3 regions of the Mesorhizobium sp. M0040 genome follow, and region 3 is predicted to be linked to each of the others. Evidence: predicted binding sites of a transcription regulator. Region 3 holds the regulator's gene; each other region holds the start of a gene.
What was found. The regulator LexA, encoded in region 3, represses DNA repair genes until DNA is damaged. The targets are predictions, from matches to a motif close to TGTTCNNNNTGTGTTCNG.
Positions count from the first base shown of each region.

Region 1: the regulator LexA is predicted to act here: its motif matches at 2,152-2,169, upstream of dinB (DNA polymerase IV).
Region 2: the regulator LexA is predicted to act here: its motif matches at 1,128-1,145, upstream of NKJ91_RS11890 (single-stranded DNA-binding protein).

Region 1 covers NZ_JAMYVA010000030.1:38,834-42,107, reverse strand. Annotated here, with positions in the region: gene NKJ91_RS22485 (hypothetical protein) at 43-687, opposite strand; gene dinB (DNA polymerase IV) at 858-2,099, opposite strand; gene ybiA (riboflavin biosynthesis intermediates N-glycosidase) at 2,231-2,779, opposite strand; gene NKJ91_RS22470 (GNAT family N-acetyltransferase) at 2,878-3,274, opposite strand, start outside.
Region 2 covers NZ_JAMYVA010000010.1:100,023-103,296, forward strand. Annotated here, with positions in the region: gene NKJ91_RS11875 (SRPBCC family protein) at 1-254, opposite strand, end outside; gene NKJ91_RS11880 (ArsR/SmtB family transcription factor) at 251-565, opposite strand; gene NKJ91_RS11885 (cupin domain-containing protein) at 648-1,037, opposite strand; gene NKJ91_RS11890 (single-stranded DNA-binding protein) at 1,247-1,759, shown strand; gene NKJ91_RS11895 (OsmC family protein) at 1,883-2,308, shown strand; gene NKJ91_RS11900 (MarC family protein) at 2,317-2,946, opposite strand; gene NKJ91_RS11905 (hypothetical protein) at 3,021-3,274, opposite strand, start outside.
Region 3 covers NZ_JAMYVA010000051.1:5,648-8,921, forward strand. Annotated here, with positions in the region: gene NKJ91_RS27990 (ComEC/Rec2 family competence protein) at 1-871, shown strand, start outside; gene lexA (transcriptional repressor LexA) at 865-1,599, opposite strand; gene kynU (kynureninase) at 2,046-3,274, shown strand, end outside.

The sequences.
Region 1 (3,274 bases), on a different contig from region 3:
ATCATTCACACGTGAACCATTCGCCAACCGAGCGGGGACACCCTAATTGGTGGTGACTTGCGTCACCGCCACGCCGGTTATCCTGCCGTTCCCGGCTGTGTAGGTGAGTGTCTGCGTGACCGTGGCGTCCTTCTGGTCGGGAGACGAAGGAGGATAAGAGGCGGCGAAGCCGAAATGGCCGTAACGATCGGGCTTGGCGGCGCCAAATTTCGCGGCCACGTCGCTCAGCGGCGCTCCGACGCCGGGCGTATCGAGTTCAATAGCTGTCAGGCTGGCAGGCGCGCCGGCGCATCCTTCCGGCACCTTGCCTTCCGGGTTCGGCTGCAGGGCGACGGACAGGACACCGTGGTCGGAGCCGCCCATCTCGCCGGATACGAACCAGAAGATCGACGGCGATCCGCCGGCGTCGGGGCCGGCATAGCAAAGCCAGTGGCGTGAATCTCCGGCGTCACCTTCATCGTGCATCGCTCCGCCGAAGGCTTTTTCGACATCGGCAAGCGTGGTTTCCTCAAGCTTTATCTCCAGCGGCCCAGCCTTGACCTGCTTGAATAGCGGGCTGGCCAGCGGCGAGTTGATATCGCCCAGGGATGGAATCGCCCGGTCCGGGTTGAGCGGCTTGGCCAGCGTCGTTGCATTGGTCACCAGTCCGGCAACGATGAGTGCGAAATATCCGGCGTTCTGTCCCATGCCGATCTCCTGTCGTTCGAAATGAAGGTGCGGAAGGATTTGCGGGCGGGTGCTACCCTGTCTGGCTGATGCCCAAACCGGTGCACGACCAACTGGACCGAAGATAAATTCACAAGTCCGCAGCCTTCAACGTCATTCCGGCGACTTGGCAACCAAAGTGTAATCGAGGCTCACAATTCCTTCTCGGCCAGCTCCCGAAATGCGTCGGGAACCGACCGCTGTAGCCCGAGCGCGACCGAGGCGTAGCCGACCGCCTCCCAGCCGAAGCGGTCGCGGATCTTGTCGACGGCGCGGTCGGCGGTCCAGCGCGCCGCGCCCTTCCGGGTGCCGGGGCGGCGGCGGTCGTCGTCGAGCCCGAGCGGCAGTTCCAGTTGCAGGCCGGCATGCTGCTCCAGGTGCGATACGGCGATCGCCAGCAGCGAGATTGTCTTTTCGTGCGGATGGTCGATGAGCACCTTGCGCACCAGCGCCTCGGCGATCTCGGCCAGCATGGCGGTTGCCGAAATCGGCTGGTCGAGCGTGATCGAGCGCGTCACCGAGCGCAAATCGGCAAAGCGGACGCGAACCGTCACCGTGCGGCCGGGCCGGGATTTCGCCCGCAATCCTGTGGCGACCCTGTCGGCCAGATGCAGCAAAGCCGGCACGAAGACCTGCTCCTCGGCGGGTTTCTGGCCGAGCGCCGATTGCGCGCCGGCCGAGCGCGCCCGGCGCTGCGTCTCGAGCTTGCGCGGATCGCGGTTCCACGCCAGCGCGTTGAGTTTTTCTCCGGCCGCCGGCCCGAGCAGGCGCTCAAGCGCCCCACCATTGGTCTTCGCCAGCTCGCCGATGGTGTTGACGCCGATGCCGGCCAGCCGCTGCCTGGTGACCGGGCCGACGCCCCACATCAGCTCGACCGGCAGGTGGTGCAGGAACTCCAGCTCGCGGCGCGGATCGACCACCACCAGCCCGTCCGGTTTTGCGACCTGTGACGCGATCTTGGCCAGATGCTTGGTGCGGGCTACGCCGACCGAGATCGGCAGGCCGAGCTCGGCCCGCACGCGGCGGCGGATCTTGCCGGCGATCTCGGCCGGCGAGCCGAACAAATGGGTGCAGCCGGCGACGTCGGCAAAGGCCTCGTCGATTGAAATCCGCTCGACCACCGGCGTGAAATCGCCGAGCACCTTGATTGCCGCATCGCCCAGCCGCTGATAGTCCTTGAAATGGCCGCCGACGAAGATGAGTTGCGGGCAGAGTTCCCGCGCCCGCCGTCCCGGCATACCGCCGCGCACGCCGAACGCCTTGGCTTCATAGGATGCGGCAAGCACTACCCCGCCGCCGACGGCAATCGGCTTGCCGCGCAAGGCCGGGTCGAGCAACTGTTCGACCGAGGCATAGAAGGCATCCAGATCCGCGTGGAGGATGTTGGCTTCCATCCGGCCCGTTCGCCCGCGGCGGTTCGAACGCCGCATTGTCTCGAGTTTTGATGAGAACATAAAGAGAACATTATGGGTGGATTGTCAAGCAGCGCGGAGGCTGCCGCAGATGGCGAGCGCACGGCAAATGTTCAGCCGCGCAGCCGATCGCGGGCCTGCATCAGCGCGAATCCCAACAGGTTCTCGCCGCGCCACAGCAGCGGGTTCACCGCCCTCTCGTCATCCGCCGCAAGGCCGATACCCCACACCCGGTCGACAGGGCTCGCCTCGACCAGCACCCGGTCATGCGTCGACAGCAGATATTCGCGCAGCGCCGCGTTCTGACGGAACTTCTGAAAGCTCCCTTCAGTCACGATGCGATATTTGTCTGCATCCCATTTGGTGCCATCGAAGCCGCTCACCTGGCGGCCAAGCTGCTTTGCCTGCTTGGGGCTCGCCGCCCTGAGGATTTGTGTTGCCGTCGGAGCATCACCGAACAGTCGTGCCTTCTCGGCCATCATCCAGTGTTCGGCAGTCGGATAGCTCAGGCCATCGACGGTAAAGGGCGCATGCCACCACTGGCTGAAGCACGACGTGGTTATGCGGCCGTCCTTAGACGGCTGATGGCCCCAGAAGAACAGGAACTTCTGCCGGGGCTTTGCGCGAAAGGTTTTCTCAAGCCAGGTTCGGTCGTAAATCATGGGCGGATGGAGCAGGGCGAAAGGCCGGCTTGTCAATGCTCCATCCAGAGCGGGTAGCGAAGATGAGCGGTCCGCGCTGAATGCGATGAAATGCTGATCTACAGCGCCATCTTGTAGCCGAGATGACTGGCGGTGAAGCCGAGGCGCTCGTAAAAAGCGTGCGCCTCCCGTCGACCTTTGTCCGTGGTGAGCTGGACGAAGCTGCAATTGCGCGAACGGCATGTTTCAATCGCCCATTCGATCATCAGCTTGCCGACGCCGCGAGAGCGCCATTGCCGGGCGACGCGAACGCCTTCGATCTGGCCGCGCCAGGCGCCTTTTCTCGAAATGCCTGGAAGGAAGCTGAGCTGCAGCGTTCCGACCACTTGCCCGGCGTTGACGGCGACGCCCAGCAACTGGTTGGGATCGGTATCGATTGCGCTGAAGGCATCGAGATAGGATGGCGCAAGCGGCGTGGACGGGTCTTCCCGGTCTGCGCCGAGCACATCGTCGGCA
Region 2 (3,274 bases), on a different contig from region 3:
CGCTCCCGCCAGGAATAGCGCAGCAGCCGTCCGGGATCCGCGTCGAGGATTTCGCACTCGATCGGCGCATTCGGCGCTTTAAAGGCAAAGCGGTTGCCGATTTCGGGCTTGATGTCGTTCGGCATCATCCAGGCCGCGAGCAGGTCCGGCACCGTCAGCGCCCGCCACACCTTTTCCGGCGGTTCGGGCAGCTCGCACTCGAACTCGATCTTGTCTGCGGCCATTTCGGCGCGTTCTTTGCCTCGGCTGGTCATTGGTCCATGTCCTTCAAAACCGTCTTGAGCCTTTCGATGCGCTCTGGCCAGAACGCACGGTAGCGTTCGATCCAGCCGAGCAGTAGCGCAAGCCCCTTCGGATCGACGCGGTAATAGGCGTTGCGACCGGCCCGGCGCTCGACCACGAGGCCGGCGCCGCGCAGCACTGCGAGATGTTGCGATACCGCCGGCTGCGATACCGGTATGCCAGTGCGCAGTTCCGACACCGTCATCTCGCCGTCGGCGAGCCGCTCATAGACGGCGCGACGCGTTGGATCCGCTAGTGCCCGAAAAATGTCTGCTTCGATCATGCCGAAAGCATAAGTCAATACTTATCGGTTTGGCAAGCCGTGTTTTTTAAGACAGGCGGTGTTTTTTAAGACAGGCGAGGTTTTACAAACTCGCTGGAAGCCAGCGTCTCACCATGTCGGGGGATCCGTTGAACGTCGCCTCGAAAACTGGTGACGCGAGCACAGCATGAATATGAAGCAATTCGGAGCCGACGTTTCGGAAGCCATGTTGCCTGTGCGCGGCAACAACAAGCGACTGTCCGGCAGTCAAGACGAGATGCTCTTCGTCGATCCACATCTCGGCCCTGCCAGCGATGACGGTAAGCACTTCCTCGACCGGGTGCCAATGTGTCGGGGCGCCAACCGCGGGTTCGATCCATTGTTCGAATATGCAAAGTTGAGTTGCGCCGTTGCAGGCCGAGACATGCATGCGGGTCTTTACTCCCGTCCGCCATTCTTCTTGCGGCTGATCGTCATGCTCGACCATCTTCATTGAGTTCGCCTCGATCCCATGGTCTGTGGAAATTCGACGCCAAGACACTACTTCTTACTGACAACTATTGACAGTGCAGGGCCTCTCCTATAGAACGAAAAGAGAACAAAAACCTTGTGGGAAAAGGCAGCGACGGCAGGCAGGGATTGTCCATAGCCTGTAAGGTGCGGCGACAAAAATTCGGTTTCGGATGAGCGCGGAGAAGTATCATGGCGGGTAGCGTCAACAAGGTCATTCTGGTGGGCAACCTCGGGGCGGACCCTGAAATCCGCCGCTTGAATTCGGGTGACCCGGTCGTCAACATCCGCATCGCGACGTCGGAAAGCTGGCGCGACAAGACATCCGGAGAGCGCAAGGAAAAGACCGAGTGGCACAATGTCGTGATCTTCAACGACCAGATCGCCAAGGTGGCCGAGCAGTATCTGAAGAAGGGCATGAAGGTCTATGTCGAGGGCCAGCTGCAGACGCGCAAATGGCAGGACCAGACCGGCAATGACCGCTATACGACCGAAGTCGTGTTGCAGAAATTCCGCGGCGAGCTGCAGATGCTCGATGCGCGGGGCGAGGGCGGGGGCCAGGTCGGCAACTATGCCGGTGGTGGTGCGAGCCGCGGTTCCGATTTCGGCCAGTCCGGCCCGGGCGAAAGTTTCAATCGCGGTGGCGCCAACAAGGGCGGCGGCGGTGGTTCGTCGCGCGAGCTGGACGACGAAATCCCGTTCTGATTTCTCGGGGCGGACTGCCCTTGCGGCGAAAAGCGCCGGCACCTTGGCCACGAAATGGCGTCCCGAAAATCTGTCTTGGATTTTCGGGACGTTGTGCGTTTGAGCGGTGAAAGGACGTATCAGGTGAAGGCAAGGGTCAAATGGGTCGAGGAGCGCACTTTCGTTGGCGAGTCCGCCAGTGGGCACAAGCTGGTGCTAGGCACTGCGTTCGGGCCGGAGGGCAAGACGCCGGGGCCGAGCCCAATGGAACTGGTGCTGATCGGCACCGGCGGCTGCTCGGCCTATGACGTGGTCCATATCCTCGAAAAGGGGCGCGAGGCGGTCGAAGATTGCGTAGTCGAACTCGATGCCGACCGTGCAGAAGCCGATCCCAGAGTATTCACCCGCATTCACATGCATTTTGTCGTCAAGGGCCGGGCGCTATCACACGACAAGGTGAAGCGGGCGATCGGGCTTTCGATCGAGAAATACTGCTCGGCCTCGGCAATGATGGCCAAGACTGCCGAGATTACCCACGACTTCGAAGTCATTGAAACGACAGCGAAGTAGGGCTGTTCCTACGTCGCCATCAGCGCCTTGATGCCGTCGGCGACGAACTGTACGGCGAGCGCCGCCAGGATGACGCCGAGCAGCCTTGTCAGGATCGAACGGCCGGTTTGGCCGAGGATACGATCGATGCGCTCTGACAGCACGAACACCAGGTAGGTGATGACGAGGCAGATGGCGATGATGCCGACAAGGGCTGTCTGCGCGCCCAAACCCTGAAACGAGCTTGAGAGCAGGACGGTCGCCGAAATCGCGCCGGGACCGGCAATAAGCGGGATCGCCAGCGGAAAGGCGGCGATGTTGTGGATCATGTCCCTGGTGATGGCGACGTCGCCGATCTTCTCCTTGCGGTCCTGCCGGCGGTCGAACACCATTTCGAAGGCGATGAAGAACAGCAGAAAGCCGCCGGCGACGCGGAAGGCCGGCAGAGTGATGCCGAAGACTGACAGGATCGACGCGCCGGCGATTGCGAACAACGCCATTACCAGGAAGGCGATGACCGAGGCGCGCACGGAGACCTGGTTGCGCTCCTCGCGGTTCATGCCGCGGGTCACGGCGAGGAAGAGCGGCGCCAGGCCCGGCGGATCGATCGTCACCAGTATGGTGACGAAGGCGTTGAACAGGCTGTCGAAGCTCGGCATGCTGACCCTCCCCGCCGGCAAAGCCGGATAACGGGATTGGTAGAGCAAAGCGGAGGCAGTGGAAACCGTGCGGATCAGGGGCTGACGGCCCGGCGCGCCAGAAACTCGACTTCGAGACGCCAGGTGGCGCCGTCGTCCTGTGAGCGTTCGCCCAGCCAGCGGAACGAATTTTCGGTGATGCGCGAAAAGCTCCAGCGCACAGCAGATCCGGTGCCGTCTGCGCCTTGCTGGATGATGGTGTCGCCCTCGGCACGGCCGAGCTGGCGGCTGTAGTACTGATTGCGCGGATCGCTCCAGAAGATGTGCCAGGCGTCAACGCCGGGATCGT
Region 3 (3,274 bases):
ACTGGTCGTCATGCCTTTCGCCGTGCTCAGTGCGCTGGCGATGCCGTTCGGCGCGGATGGCCCTTTCCTCTATGTCATGGGCAAGGGGCTGACGGCGATGATCGCCCTGTCCGGGTGGATCTCGGAGCGCTCGCCGATCGATGCGGTCGGGCTGATTTCGCTGAGATCCGTCCTTCTGGTGACGATCGCCCTCGTCATTGCCAGCATGGCGACGACCCGGTTGCGGCTGGCGGCACTTCCTTTTGCGCTCGCCGGCTTGCTGACGACAACGCAGACACGCATACCCGACGTATTGGTCTCGGAGGACGCACGGCTGGTCGCGCTGCCGATCGGCAGCGGTGAACTCGCGGTCAACCGGGCACGCCCGAATGAGTTCACCATCGACAACTGGAAACGCGCGCTCACATCAGAGGCTATCGTCGCGCCGGAAACACCTGGAAAGAACGACCCGCAATTCGACATTGCCGATCCGGCCGACCTACCGCCGGGCATGCCGTTCATTTGCACGGACGGCCTCTGCCTTGCCAGGCATCCATCCGGCGCGATCATCGCGCAAGCCAAGGACCGCGATACTGCGCGGCCAGCCTGCGCCTTTGCCAGCTTGATCGTCATCGACGACGCCACCGCCCATAACCCCTGCTACTACGACCGGCTGGTCCTCGTCGTCACCAAACGGCAACTGGCGCGCGCGGGAAGTGCCGCCGTCTACTTCGATCCACAAGCGGCAACGCGCGCCGAAATCCGTTTCGCGGTCGAAAAATCATACCGGCCCTGGCACGTGCAGCGGAAATTTTCACGCGCGACGCGCGGCCTGCCCCCATACCGCAGGGCCGACAATCCAAAAGCCGGCGCCAAGGGCGCAACTCAGTAGCGGCGGATCAGCCCAACGAGCTTGCCCTGCACCTTGACCCTGTCTGGTCCGAAGATGCGCGTCTCGTAGGCTGGATTGGCGGCTTCCAGGGCGATCGAGGCGCCCTTGCGGCGGAACCGCTTCAGCGTCGCTTCCTCCTCGTCGACCAGTGCCACCACGATCTCACCGGGGCTCGCCGTATCGGCATTGCGGATGATCACCGTGTCGCCGTCGAAAATGCCGGCCTCGATCATCGAGTCGCCTTTGACCTCGAGCGCATAATGCTCGCCGCCCATGATCATATCCGGCGGCACCGAAATCGAATGCGTCTGGTGCTGGATGGCGTCGATCGGCACACCGGCGGCGATGCGGCCCATCACCGGGATCGAAACGGCGGCGACGACATCGTCGTCATTTCCGGCTGCGGGCACGCGCGACGATGTCGGCTTGCCTTGCCGAGGACCGCCTTGCCCAAGACTGCCCTGGATGACACTCGGCGAGAACTTGCGTGCCGCATTGAGGCCGGGGGCGATCGAGTCAGGCAGGCGCAGCACCTCCAGCGCACGGGCCCGGTTGGGCAAACGGCGAATGAAGCCGCGCTCCTCCAGCGCCGTAATCAGCCGGTGGATTCCGGATTTGGAAGCCAGGTCGAGCGCTTCCTTCATCTCGTCGAAGGAAGGCGGGATACCGCTTTCCTTCAACCTTTCGTGGATGAACATAAGCAGTTCGTGTTGTTTGCGTGTCAGCATAGCGACCCCCAACAGAATCAGAAAAACAAACCCAGAACAAACACTATCTGTTCCAGTTGTGTTCCGCAACTGTTTAAAGTTTAATGAATGCGTTAAGGCTCGGGAAACAAACGACGTGCCCTACCGGCGTACCGCATTTTCATCGCCGCGAGCCTCATCGCCTTGATTCTGCTTTCGTTTGCGCCCTTCTGGCCTCCTAGAAGGCGGCACTGGCATCGGCCGTCGGTTGGTAAAAGGCACGGAATTGAACCGTATCGACTGTGCGGTTTGGTCAATGCACCGTGAACGAAACGAACTCAAAACGCCAACCTCGGGTTAAGTCCCGGTTTCCATCGCCTGGTCAGGCTGCTTCTCGCCGCTGGAGCCTTGCTGCGCGCAACCAGGTAATGGAAGAACAGTCGACGCGTGTCCGGCCTTGCGTTGGATCTTGGGGGAGCAGACAAATCATGACAGGAATTCCCGATCTCGTGGCCATAAAGGCGATGGATGCCGCGGATCCGCTGCGCGCGATGCGCGACCGCTTTGTGTTGCCGCAAGGAGTGATCTATCTCGACGGCAATTCGCTAGGAGCTGCTTCACGTGCCGCTTTCGATGAACTGCACAAGGCCGCGACCGAAGAATGGTCGCATGATCTCATCCGCGCATGGAACACGGCCGGCTGGTTCAACATGCCGCTTGAACTTGGCGACCAGCTCGGGCGCCTGATCGGTGCCGCGGCCGGCCAGACGGTGGTCTGCGACACGACATCGGTCAACATCTACAAGCTGCTGCACGCCGCCATGGCCATGCGACCGGAGCGGCAGGTCATCGTCGCCGAGGGCGATAGTTTTCCGACGGACCTCTACATGGCTGAGGGTGTGGTTTCGACGCGAAAAGATACGCTGCTGCGCCTCTCGGGGGTCGACGCGCCGACCATCGAAGAGCTGATCGACGAACGCACCGCCGTGGTGCTGGTCAACCACGTCAACTACAAGTCGGGCGAACTGCGCGACATGCCGGCGCTGACGCGCAGGGCTCAGGAAGCCGGGGCGATGATCGTCTGGGATCTCTGCCACACCGCCGGCGCGATGCCAGTCGAGCTCGACAAGGCAAACGCCGATTTTGCCGTTGGCTGCACCTACAAATATCTGAATGGCGGCCCGGGCGCGCCTGCCTTCATCTATGCGGCTGAGCGGCATCTTTCCGACATCCAGCAGCCGCTCACCGGCTGGTGGGGCCATGCACGGCCCTTCGCCTTCGAGCCAGGCTATGCGGCCGGCACCGGCATCCGCCGGTTTCTGTGCGGCACGCAGCCGGTCCTGTCGATGCGCACGCTGAAGGGCGCGCTCGACATCTGGAACGATGTCGACATGACGGCGGTGCGCAAGAAGAGCATCGCGCTGGCGGATCTGTTCATCGAGCTTGTCGAGGCAAAGTGCGGCACTTACGGGCTCACGCTCGAAAGCACGCGCGATGGGGAAAAACGCGGCAGCCAGATTTCATTCATGCATGAGCATGGCTACCAGGTCATGCGCGCGCTGATCGAACGTGGCGTGATCGGCGATTTTCGCGCGCCATCGACCATGCGCTTCGGCTTCACCCCGCTCTATGTCGGCTATGCCGATGTCTGGCAGGCCGTCAAAGTGCTTGAGGACATCCTGCGCACCCGTGCGTGGAAGGATGCGCGCTTCGCCAT